Regions from separate parts of the Aggregatilinea sp. genome, predicted to be linked through region 2. Evidence: riboswitches for the same ligand, from Rfam matches in the RefSeq annotation. Region 2 holds a riboswitch; each other region holds the start of a gene.
What was found. A riboswitch is a leader RNA that binds a small molecule or an ion and turns the genes downstream of it on or off. The one in region 2 is predicted to bind S-adenosylmethionine.
Positions count from the first base shown of each region.

Region 1: it holds a riboswitch for S-adenosylmethionine, as region 2 does, so the genes downstream of both, metH (methionine synthase) here and V7116_RS04130 (O-acetylhomoserine aminocarboxypropyltransferase/cysteine synthase family protein) in region 2, are expected to answer to the same signal.
Region 3: it holds a riboswitch for S-adenosylmethionine, as region 2 does, so the genes downstream of both, metK (methionine adenosyltransferase) here and V7116_RS04130 (O-acetylhomoserine aminocarboxypropyltransferase/cysteine synthase family protein) in region 2, are expected to answer to the same signal.

Region 1 is NZ_DAISHJ010000003.1:84,929-89,075, forward strand. It holds gene metH (methionine synthase) at 1-1,693, opposite strand, end outside; SAM riboswitch class I at 1,809-1,916, opposite strand; gene V7116_RS02270 (hypothetical protein) at 2,098-3,138, shown strand; gene V7116_RS02275 (hypothetical protein) at 3,242-3,886, shown strand; gene V7116_RS02280 (GNAT family N-acetyltransferase) at 3,883-4,147, opposite strand, start outside.
Region 2 is NZ_DAISHJ010000007.1:47,065-51,211, reverse strand. It holds gene asd (aspartate-semialdehyde dehydrogenase) at 1-995, opposite strand, end outside; SAM riboswitch class I at 1,303-1,405, shown strand; gene V7116_RS04130 (O-acetylhomoserine aminocarboxypropyltransferase/cysteine synthase family protein) at 1,533-2,861, shown strand; gene metX (homoserine O-acetyltransferase MetX) at 2,944-4,147, shown strand, end outside.
Region 3 is NZ_DAISHJ010000101.1:4,430-8,576, forward strand. It holds gene V7116_RS20075 (aldo/keto reductase) at 1-684, shown strand, start outside; gene metK (methionine adenosyltransferase) at 984-2,183, opposite strand; SAM riboswitch class I at 2,355-2,474, opposite strand; gene V7116_RS20085 (PadR family transcriptional regulator) at 2,713-3,516, shown strand; gene V7116_RS20090 (ATP-binding response regulator) at 3,555-4,147, shown strand, end outside.

The DNA of each region.
Region 1 (4,147 bases), on a different contig from region 2:
TGCTGACGCCCAACGAGGTCAGCACGCCGGGCAGTTCGGCCTTGATGCGCTTGATGCCGTCCATCGTCTCGACGGCGCTGCCCGCCATCTCCGGGTCGCCGGTCGCCAGGGTGAAGGTCAGCGCGTCAAAGATCAGGTCTTCGGGCGCGAGGCCGTACTCGTTCACGGTGATGTCGTGGATGCGCCGCGCAATCTCGAGCTTGCGTTCGGCGGTCTTAGCCATGCCCTGCTCGTCGATGGTCAGCGCGACCACCGCCGCGCCGTGCTTGCAGGCAATCGGCACGATCGCCTCGATCTTAGCCAGGCCATTTTCCAGGTTGATGCTGTTGATAATGCCCCGGCCCGGGTACAGGCTGAGGGCGGCTTCGGCCACGTCCGGCTCGGTCGTATCGATCATCAGCGGCACATCCACGCCCATCGCCAGCTTTTTGACCACTTTGCGCATCTGCTCGGCTTCGTCGGCGCGCTCGGTGAGGGCCACGCATACGTCGAGGATGTGCGCCCCGGCGTCCACCTGCTGCCGCGCGACCTGTAAAATGCCATCGTAGTCTTCTTCCAGCAGCAGGCGTTTGATCTTGCGGCTGCCCTGGCTGTTGACGCGCTCCCCGATCAGCGTGGGCGGCGGGGACTGGCGCATCGCCATCGCGCGCATCCCGCTCGATACGGCGGCCTCGGCTTCCGGCTGGCGCGTGGGTGGATCGCGCCGCGCGTCGGGCGCACCCTTCACGCGCTCGACCAGCTTTGCAAGGTGCTCCGGCGTCGTGCCGCAGCAGCCACCGACCACATTCACACCCCAATCGACAAACTCCGACAGCATCGCCGCGAACGGATCGGGCTGCATCGGGTAGACCGCCTCGCCTTCGACGTTGATCGGAAGTCCGGCGTTGGGCAGAATGCTCAACGGCTTCGTGCTGTGTTCCACGAGGTACTTTACCGGCTGCGCCATGTGCTCCGGCCCGGTCGAGCAGTTGAGGCCCAGCACGTCGATCGGCAGCGATTCGAGCGTGGTCAGCGCGCTGGCGATGTCCGTGCCGAACAGCATACGTCCCGACGTATCGAGCGTAACCTGTACCTGCAGCGGCACCTTGATCCCGGTCCGCTCGAAAGCATGGTCGATGCCGACCACCGCCGCGCGCACTTCGAGGATGTCCTGGCTGGTTTCGACCAGCAGCACGTCCACGCCGCCTTCCAGAAGGCCCTGCGCCTGCTCCCCGAAGATGGCTGACAGTTCATCGAACGTCACGTTGCTCAGGTCGGGGTCGTCGGAGCTGGGCAGCTTGCCGCTGGGGCCGATGCTGCCCGCCACGTAGCGCGGGACGCCTGTCTCCGCCGCGTAGCGATCCGCCACGCCGCGCGCCAACCGCGCCGCCGCCTGGTTGATCTCCAGCACGCGATCCTGCAAGCCATACTCGGCCAGCGTCAGACGGTTGGAGCGGAAGGTATCCGTCTCGACCACCTCGCTGCCCACGGCCAGAAACGAGGCATGGATCGCTTCGATCACATCCGGGCGGGTGATCACCAGATAGTCGTTGCAGCCCTCGGTGCGCGCGCCGCCAAAATCCTCGGCGGTCAGGTTATAGCGCTGGATGCTGGTACCCATCGCGCCATCGTAAATCAATACGTGGTCCGCAATCGCGTCAAGATAACGCCGGTTGGTAAAAGCACGCTCGTGTGATTTTGTCGCGTTCGTCATGGGGATTCGCCTCTTCTGGTGGCCTTCGCCGCCGGTCGCCGCACGGAGCCTCAGCCCCGCGAACTAAAACGCCCCTACAGCAACAAGGGGCGTCCGTGAATATGCATCTCGCGGGCCCTCATCTTCCAGTAGGCGCTGCCGGAGTTGGCACCGTACTGGCCGGTTGTGGCCAGGGGTTGCCGCGGGTTCACAGGGCCGGTCCCTCCCCCGCTCTGGATGAGGTGAAACTGCGGATGATCGTACCATAAGTCAGACCGGCGTGCCAATTAAGTCCGCCCATGCCGTATGATTCTATCCCGTTTGCCGAACCTGTTTGAGCAGGAAGCTCGACGTTCCATCATTTTGGGTATAATACAACCATTATCAGAGGCAACTCCCCGCTCCGCGAAAGGACTGTCGCCGCAATGCACCTCGATATTGCGCTGCTCGGCTTCGGCAACGTCGCCCGCGCCCTGGCGCGCCTGCTGGACGTCAAAGCTGCCACTCTCCGCGATGAATACGACCTCACCTTCCGTGTCACGGGCATCGCCACCCAGTCGCGCGGATGCGCGATCGATCCCGACGGGTTGGACTTACAGGCCGCGCTGCGCGCCGTCGAAGCAGGCGAGCGGTTGGACACGCTGCACAAGGGCGAACCGGTCAGCGATACGCTGGCGTTCATCGATGTTTGCCCTGCTGATTTAGTCATGGAAGCAACGTGGCTGAATCCCCGGACGGGCCAGCCCGCCACCGATTACGTCCGCGCCGCGCTCAAGGCCGGGCGGCACGTCGTCACGGCCAACAAGGGTCCGGTCGCGTTCGCCTACCAGGAACTGCGCGCGCTTGCCGCGGAAAAAGATCTCGGCTTCTTCTTCGAGAGTACGGTCATGGATGGCGCGCCGGTCCTCAGCGTGGGACGCGAGGGACTGTTGGCGACGACGATTCTGCGCATTCAGGGCGTCCTGAACAGTACGACAAATTTCGTGTTGAGCGCACTGGAACAGGGAACCACATTCGATGAGGCCGTGCGGCAGGCGCAAGCGATTGGCGTCGCGGAAGCCGACTCGGCGACCGATCTCGAAGGCTGGGACGCCACCGTCAAAACGGTCGTGCTGGCTAACGTGATCATGGGCGCAGATCTGCACCCGGCGGATGTAGATCGCACCGGCATCATGGGGATCACCGTGCAGGACGCGCAAGCCGCATTGGAAGCGGGCGAGCGCATCAAGCTGCTGTGCGACGTCGTGAACGAAAATGGCGCAGTGCGCGCCAGTGTGAAGCCTACCCGCCTGCCGCTCAGAGATCCGCTGTGTCAGGTGTCCAGAACCAGCAGCGCCGTTACCTTCCAGACGGACACGCTTCACCAATTGACCATCGTCGAAGGCGACACGGACCCCACGACCACGGCGTACGGGATGCTCGTGGATATGGTCAATATCGCGCGCGGTCGTTTTCGCGGCAGTTAGTTAAACAGAGCGGACGCGCCTATACTTGGTGTGGGTCCCACTACAACAGCTTTCAATCAGGACCGGGCCTGCAATCTGTCAGGTGTCCCAGGATCAACGTGCGATGAACCGCGACCAGACGCGCATCAACCAGCTTACATCCCCTTACAGCCCGTTCAATCCGCCGCAGTTGTCGTTGGACTTCAGCGATCTACTGTCGCTGATCTGGCGCATCGACCGCCACGCCGGGCAAAAGCACCTCGCGCAGTATTACATGGAGTGCACGCGCGCTCTTTCACGTGCGTTCCGCTTCGAGCAGCGCAGCCTGGGCCGCGTGATCCGCACCACAGAGCCGGGGCGCATGTACGAGATGCTCGGCAATGTGCCCTTTCGCGAAACGCACCGCCTTTCAGACGCTTCCGCACGCCGCGCCGCGATCCAGCAGCTAGCGCAGCTCCGCGCGGACGTGCTGTCGATCGGCGTCTACCAGCACAACTGGATCGTGGGCTGGCCGGGCAGCGGCGTGCAGGATCTGGAACTGCGCGAGCGGATCTTCGCCACATTGTTCACCGCCCTCCCCAGCCAGTACAGCCACTTCGGACGCCTGATCCTGGTGATCGACATCGTGCTGCAGGAACTGCTGTTGGGCAACCGCGAGAGCAGCGAGTTCACGCTAGGCACGCTAATCGACCGGTTCGGCTACCCGGACCCGGAGGATCAGCGCGTGCGCGATCTGTACAGCGGCGAGTTGAAGGATTGGGCGACTTAGCCCTTCGGCAGCGCTTTGGTCAGGTACACCACCGGCTCCAGGCCACAACCCAGGTCCAGCTCGATGGTGCGCGCGTCCTTGAAACCGAGCCGCCGGTACAATGCCAGCGCGCGTGGATTGGACAGCGCCGCGCCGATTTCGAGCGTGCGCACGCCCAGTTCCGCCGCGGCATCACTGAGCGCCTGCACCAACCGCGTGCCGACGCCGCGCCCGCGCAGCTTGGCGGTTACAATCAAGTCGCTGATTTCGCCCGCACGCGGC
Region 2 (4,147 bases):
GTGTTGTGGGCAATGGCGAGGAACTTCCAGCCGCCGATCACCGGATCGGGGCGCAGGCGGCCCACCACGGTCGCCATGCCGCCGCCCGTGTCGCGGTCCCGGCGCGGCTGGGGACGATCCTGCTCGGAGCGCACCACTACCGGCTGTTCCGGCGCGGTCGGCAGACCGGGAACCGGATCGGGCCCACGGAACGACTGCCACGCCTCCAGGATCTGCGCCTCGGTCACGTCCTCCACGAAGCGCACCGACACCGCCACGAGGTGCCCATCAATCACCGGGACGCGCGTGCAGGTCGCGCTCATCACGCAGTCCAGCCATTGAATCTGCTCGCCGTCGAGCGCGCCAAGCATCTTACGCGGCTCCGTCTCGACCTTACCCTCTTCGCCGCCAATGTAGGGGACGACGTTCTCGGTGATGTCCAAAGCGGAAACGCCGGGATAGCCCGCGCCGCTGATCGCCTGCATACTGACGACTTGCGCGGCTTCGATCCCAAACTGGCGCAGCGGCGCGAACGCCATCACGACCGGGGCCGTCGTACAGTTCGAGTTGGTCGCCACACCGCCCGTGCTCCAGCCGTACTTGCGGCGCTGCACGCCGATCAGCGCGGCGTGCTCGGCGTTGGCTTCGGGCAACAGGATCGGCACGTCTTCCTGCATCCGATAGGCGCTGGCGTTGGAGCAAATCATGTGACCCTGCTCCGCCAGCCGCCATTCGACGGTCTTGGCGATGTCGCTGGGCAGCGCCGAAAACACAATGGGCGACTGCACATCCGCATCCAGCGGAAGCACCTCGCAGTCCGCGATGTGGGAGGGCGGATTGCCGGACAGCACCCAGCGAGTCGCCTGGCCGTACCGCTGCCCCGCGCTGCGCTCGCTTGCAATCAGCTCAGTCACGCGGAACCAGGGATGCCCTTCAAGCAGTTGAATGAAGCGCTGGCCGACCGCGCCGGTTGCTCCCAGCACGGCAACGTTGATCTGTTTCTGCCTGCTTGCCATAGGTTCACCTCTGATCACGGGATGCTTTCACAGTGGCACAACGTTACCATACTCACCACCCGCCGACCATCGGCGCTTTCCGCCAAATAGACTCCGGCCCCATCACAGGGGATATCAAATCCGGCCTGAAGGCGCGGCGGTTTTCGGTAAAATGCCCACTTTGCGATCAATTTAGCCCGTTTTGGAACGACTTTTCACCTCATAATGTCCCCGAACCATTTTTGGATGAATTTTTCAGAACCCTGTTGACAAATCTTTTAGGCCATGATAATCTGTCTCCCAGTTACCAATTGAATAGCAGCATACCCTTTTATCCAGAGCGGTGGAGGGACCGGCCCTTTGAAACCGCGGCAACCATTCGGATTCCGAAAGTGGTGCCAATTCCGGCAGAATCTTCTGGAAGATGAGAGGGGACTGGCAGATATCGCTATGTTCAAGTCCTTCTCTCTCCGGGGAAGGACTTTTTTGTTGTTTCCTCGGGGAAATGGGGTTCACCGCTGCTAATCGACCCATCAACCGCCCTAAGGAGGCACGAACATGTCAGGCACTAATGGTCACACCGAACACACCCTGAAGTTCAACAGCAAGGCTCTGCACGCGGGTTACTCCCCAGACCCGACCACAGGCGCCCGCGCCGTCCCGATTTACCAAACCACATCGTACCAATTCCGCGACACGGATCACGCGGCGGCGCTGTTCGCGCTGCAAGAACCGGGCAACATCTACACCCGCATCATGAACCCGACCAACGCCGTGTTCGAGGAACGCATTGCGGCGCTGGAAGGCGGCATCGGGGCGCTGGCGACGGCGTCGGGCCAGTTCGCGGAAACGCTGACCGTGCTCACCCTGGCGAACAGCGGCGACGAAGTGATCGCAACCAGCGCACTGTACGGTGGCACGTACACCCTGCTGGCGTATACGCTCAAGCGCGCGGGTATCACGACGCACTTCGTGGAGGAAAACACCCCCGAAGCATTCGAGCGGCTGATCAACGATAAGACCAAGCTGATTTACCTGGAAACGATCGGCAACCCGAAGCTGCAAATCCCCGACTTCGAGGGCATCACGGCGGTCGCGCACGCACACGGCATCCCGGTGGTGGTCGATAACACCTTCGCCACGCCGTACCTGTGCCGCCCGTTCGAGCATGGCGTGGATATCGTGGTGCACTCGACGACCAAGTGGATCGGTGGGCACGGCCTGAGCATCGGCGGCGTGATCGTGGACAGCGGCAAGTTCGACTGGAAGGCCAGCGGACGCCACGACGGCATCGTGGAACCGGAACCGGCCTATCACGGTGCGGTGCTGGCTGACGTGCTTGGCCCGGCGGCCTTTATCGGGCGGGCGCGCGTGGTCGGCCTGCGCGACTTGGGCGGCAGCCAGGCCCCGTTTAACAGCTTCCTGAACATCATCGGGCTGGAAACACTCGCCTTGCGCGTGCAGCGTCACGTCGAAAATGCGCAAGCCGTCGCGGAATACCTGGAACGGCATCCGGCGGTGTCGTGGGTCAACTACCCCGGCCTGCCCAGCCACGAAAGCTACGAGCGCGCCAAGAAATATCTGCCCAAGGGCGCAGGCGCAGTGCTCGGCTTTGGCATCAAGGGCGGGCGTGAAGGTGGACGCAAGTTCATCGACAGCCTCAAGCTGTTCTCGCATCTGGCGAATGTGGGCGACACCCGCTCGCTGGCGATCCACCCCGCGACTACCACGCACCAACAGCTCAGCCCCGAGGAACAGGTCGCGTCTGGCGTGACCGACGACTACGTGCGGCTGGCGGTCGGCATTGAGGACATCAACGACATCCTGTGGGACCTGGATCAGGCGCTCACGGTGGCGCAAGGCGTCAAGCCGGTCGCAGTTCCGTAAACCATTCCAAGAGTCTATTCTCCCGGGGGCGTGCGCACGCCCCCGGCGAGCTTTGAACCCGGTAAAGGCAGCAGCACCAATCATGGTCATGACAACTGACTCGACTACCACGCGCAAGACGATCAGCCACCCCAGGCCGCAGCCGACTTACCGGCGCTCGCGGCCCGGTTCCGTGGGGATCGTCAAGCGCCAATACGCCCAGTTCGATACGCCGCTGCACCTGCGCAGCGGCGAAACACTTGAAGGCTTCACGCTCGCTTACGAGACGTACGGCACGCTCAACGCCAGCCACAGCAACGCGATCCTGATTTGCCATGCGCTGTCCGGTGACGCACATGTCGCGGGCTATCACACGTCGCAGGCCAGCGAAAAGCCGGGCTGGTGGGATGAGGCGGTGGGCCCCGGTAAGATGTTCGACACCAACCGCTTCTTCGTGATCTGCTCGAACGTGATCGGCGGCTGCCAGGGCAGCACCGGGCCGTCGTCCACTGCGCCGGACGGCAAACCCTACGCCCTGCGCTTCCCGCACGTCACTGTGCCGGATATGGTCGAGGCGCAGCGGCATTTGCTGGATCATCTGGGCATCGAAAAGCTGTTCGCGACGGGCGGCGGCAGCATGGGCGGCATGCAGGCGCTGCAATGGGCGGTGGCATACCCGGAGCGCGTCGGTGCGGTGCTGTTCATGGCGAGTACCCCGCGATCCTCGGCGCAGCACATCGCGTTCAACGAGTCGGGCAGACAGGCCATTTACGCGGACGCGAACTGGAACCACGGCGATTATTATGGTGGCCCCGCCCCGGCAGGCGGCCTGAGCGTCGCGCGCATGTTGGCGCACATTACCTATATGAGCGAAGCGTCCCTGGAGCAGAAATTCGGACGGCGGCTGCAAAGCGCGGACGAGATCCCATACACGTTCGATACGCCCGAATTCGCCGTCGAGAGCTATTTGGAGCACCAGGGCGAGCAGTTCGTCAACCGTTTCGACGCCAACAGCTACCTCTACATCACCAAGGCCATCGACTATTTCGACATCGCCGCCGATTACGGCTCGCTGCGCGCCGCATTGGAGCGCGTCAAAGCAAAGTTCCAGGTGATCACATTTTCGAGCGACTGGCTCTACCCCGCGCACCAATCGCAGGAGTTGGTGCAAACGCTAACGGCCCTCGGTCGCAGCGTGGAGTACCATCACGTGCACGCGCCGTTCGGCCACGACTCGTTTTTGGTCGAAGTCGAAAAGATGTCCGATCTGGTCGGGACTTACCTCGACCGGCTGTGGCAGGATCACA
Region 3 (4,147 bases), on a different contig from region 2:
ACCAAGTTCGGCCACCACTTCAACGCGCGCTTCGACCGCGACACGGCCTATGCACCCGGCGAGGTGCGCCAGCAGCTTGAAGACTCGCTGCGGGCGCTGCAAACGGACTACATCGACCTCTACCAGTTCCATTCGGGCAGCAACGACGCCTTCGACCAGCCGGAGCTGTGGGACATGCTGGCCGAGCAGGTGCAGGCGGGCAAGATCCGCGCGGTGGGCCTGTCGATCAGCCCCAACACCAACATTTACCAGACGGCACGGGCGGCGTCCGTCGGCGCAAGCGCGATCCAGGTCGTCTACAACCGCTTGGACCGCATCCCCGAAGAAGAAGTGCTGCCCGCGTGCCTTGAAGATTACCTGGGTGTGCTGGCCCGCGTCCCGCTCGCCAGCGGCCTGCTGAGCGGCAAGTACAAGCCCGGCACGCGCTTCACGGACGACACCGACGTGCGCTCGACGCGCAGCGAGGATCAGATCCAGGCGCAGCTTGCCGAAGTGGAAAACATCCAGGCGCAAGAAGTGCCCGAGGGGGTGAACATGGCGACCTGGGCGCTGGCGTGGTGTTTGCAGCATCCCGCCGTGACGTGTGTGATCCCCGGCTGCAAGTCGCCGGAGCAGGTCGAAGCGAACGCCCGCGCCGCCGATCTGGACATGGTGCGCGCCGATCATCCGCAGGCGCTCGCGTAACCGTTCCCCAGAACGGAACGCGCTGGAGCGTGTGATGCACGTTTCGAGCGAGAGAACTGGATTCTCATGCGTTCATCATCCCGCGATCCGTAGGGGCGGGGCTTGCTCCGCCCGTTTTTTCCTGGGGTCCCCGCGCAACGGGGTTGTGTGGGGTGGCTTCCCCTTCCCTCCGCTTGCGTGGGGGAAGGGGCCAGGGAATGGGGGGCTATAAGTTCATAACAGGCTCTAGCAACAAACAGAAAACAAAAAACGAGGGTGCATATCTGCACCCTCGTCGCGTTTTTAGCGCTAGCCCGGCCTTATTCCAGCCCGGCAGCCTTACGCAGCGCGTCGGCCTTGTCGGTGCGCTCCCATGCCACGTCCAGGTCGTCGCGCCCGAAGTGCCCGAACGCAGCCACCTGCCGGAACTGCGGCTTGCGCAGCTCCAGGTTGTGAATGATCGCCGCGGGGCGCATATCGAAGTGCGCGCGGATCAGCTCGACGATCTTCTCGTCGGGGATGCAGCCCGTGCCGAACGTCTCGATGGCGACGGACAGCGGGCGCGCCACGCCGATCGCGTAGGAGATCTGAAGCTCGAAGCGCCGCGCCAATCCCGCCGCGACCACGTTCTTGGCAACGTAACGGGCCATGTACGCCGCGGAACGGTCCACTTTTGTCGGGTCTTTGCCCGAGAACGCGCCGCCGCCATGACGTGCCACGCCGCCGTAGGTATCGACGATGATCTTGCGCCCGGTCAGGCCCGCGTCACCGAGCGGCCCGCCGATGACGAAGCGACCGGTCGGGTTCACGAAGAACCTGGTCTTCTCGTCCAGCAGGTGCGCCGGGATGACGGGCTTGATCACCTGCTCGATGATCTCCGCGCGGATCTGCTCGCTGGAAATATCCGGCGCGTGCTGGCTGGAAATCAGCACGGTGTCGATGCGCTTGGGCTGGCCGTACGCATATTCGACCGTGACCTGGCTCTTGCCGTCGGGCCGCAGGTACGGCAGCGTGCCGTCGCGGCGCACTTCCGACAGGCGCTTGGTCAGCTTGTGCGCCAGCATGATCGACAGGGGCATCAGCTCCGGCGTTTCGTCGCAGGCAAACCCGATCATCATACCCTGGTCGCCCGCGCCCACCGCGTTGAGCTGATCCTCGGTCGGGCCGCCCTCGCGCTGTTCGAGCGCGCGGTCCACGCCCTGCGCGATGTCGCCGGACTGCTCCTTGAGCGACACGATCACGCCGCACGTGTCGGCGTCGAAGCCGTACTTGCCGCGCGTATAGCCGATGTCGCGCACAACATCGCGCACCAGCGCGTTAATGTCCACGTAGGTAGACGTAGTGATCTCGCCCATGACCACCACCAGCCCGGTCGTGACCGCGGTTTCGCACGCGACGCGCGCACCGGGATCTTCCGCGATGATGGCGTCCAGAACGGCGTCTGAAATCTGGTCGCAGATCTTGTCCGGGTGTCCCTCAGTCACCGATTCCGAGGTGAAGAAATACTGGGGAGAGGACATGAAGGTTGTGCTTGCTTTGTTCTCGCTCACCGAAGCTCCTTATGGAATGTCTTGCTCCACCGCCCTGCCCAACACATGAAAAAGCCCCCCGGCAGCACACTCCAGGGGGCACGTTTCACACCATGCATGGCCTCGTCGGGACAGACTCCACTGAGGCGGGTGGAAAAACGGCTCTCATCTTCCAGAAAACCTGACGGAATTGGCACCCTTCTCTGGCTGACGCGGAGTTGCTCAGCCGGAGGGGTTGCCGCGGCTTCACGGGGCCGGTCCCTCTGCCGCTCTGGATAAGAGTGTTTCCAATATAAATTGTTTTTAAAGGTGCGCGAATGATAGCACCCCTGATCAGGGCTGTCAACACGTGCCGGGTGGCAGCCTACGCCCGCCTGCGTCCCCGGCCATCCCCAAATCCGGGCCTCTACCGCGCGCCATGCGCGATCCAAAATTGACACCCAATCGCGCCTCGTGTACTCTACCTGTGTACGCAAGTGGTCGAGAGCGGCTGTAGGGGCCTACAGCAGGATTTTGGGGTATGACTGACGCAGAACTCGCCCTGTTGAGCATCGTGGCCGAAGGGCCGGTGCACGGGTACGACATCCAGACGATCATCACCCAACGCGGCCTCCGCGCCTGGACGAATATCGGCGTCTCGTCGATGTATTACGTCATCGACAAGCTGGAACGCCAGGGATTGGTCGAAAGCGAGCCGGGCCAGCACGCCGAAGGCCCCTCTCGCCGCGAGTACCGGATCACGCCCGCCGGGTACGGCGTCCTGCAAACCGCCGTAGCCGATCTGCTCAGCACCCCGCGCGAGACCGCCAGCGGCTTCGAGCTGGGCCTGGCGAACCTGGACGTGCTGCGCGCGTCCCAGCTTCGCAGCGCGTTCATCGCTTACCGGCAGGATCTCGTGATGCGCCTGGGGCAGGCACGCGAGCGCTGGCAGCAGTTGGTGAACGCCAAAGCGACTTATAACGTTATTGCGATCTTTGAACACCGTCTCGTCCTGCTGCAAGCGGAACTGGACTGGGTGACGCAGTTCATCGACCAGTGGGAGGCCCAGGCGCCGCCCGACGACGATCTGCTGCCCGAACCCGCCGACATTCCGCGCGCCAAGCAAGTCGTGCTGCCCCACGATCCCGACTCGCTACATCGCGCGTCAACCATGTCCGGCCCCGCGGATACGCATCTGAAACGCACCATGAACCGGCTCGACCGGGAAACACCGCCGCTCATCCCGATCCTCACGGATCCAGCGCCCGGTGATATTCAGGACGAACAGGCTCCTGAAGCTGAGGACGCGGGCGCGGATCGCCAGAATGAGCCGCGCGCCGATTAGATTTTGACCTGCTGCTCGTATTCCCCGGATGGAACGGCATGACACAACCCGCCACGATCCTATACATCGAAGATGACGACGCCGGACGCTTGATGATTCAGCGCGCCCTGACCTATGCGGGCTACCGCGTAGTGGCCGCCAGCCAGAGTATGCATGGACTGGAACTGGCCCGCACGCATCGGCCCGATCTGGTTCTGATCGACATCGACCTGCCCGACATGAGCGAAGCCGAGCTGATGATGCGTCTGCGCGCCGAGCCGGGCATGGCTGCCGTGCCGGTGGTCGCGCTGATCGCCGCCGACCGCGCCTCCGAGCACGATCGCGCGGCGCGCGCAGGCATGACCGGCACGATCGATAAGCCGGTCGACGTCGCCACGCTGACCAAAAAGCTCGAAGACTACCTGACGGGGCATCACGAGCCGCCCGATCCGAGCGCGCTGGCGCCGGTCCGCGCGGCGGTCAACCGTGAGATCGTGCAGCAGCTTGAAAGCAACGTCCGCGAGCTGGAAGCCATCAACCGCGACCTGTTGCGCCTGGACCAGATCAAAGACGACTTCATCCAGCTCACTGCGCACGAGCTGCGCACGCCGCTGACCACCGTCTACGGCTACAACCGGCTGGTGCAGACCTC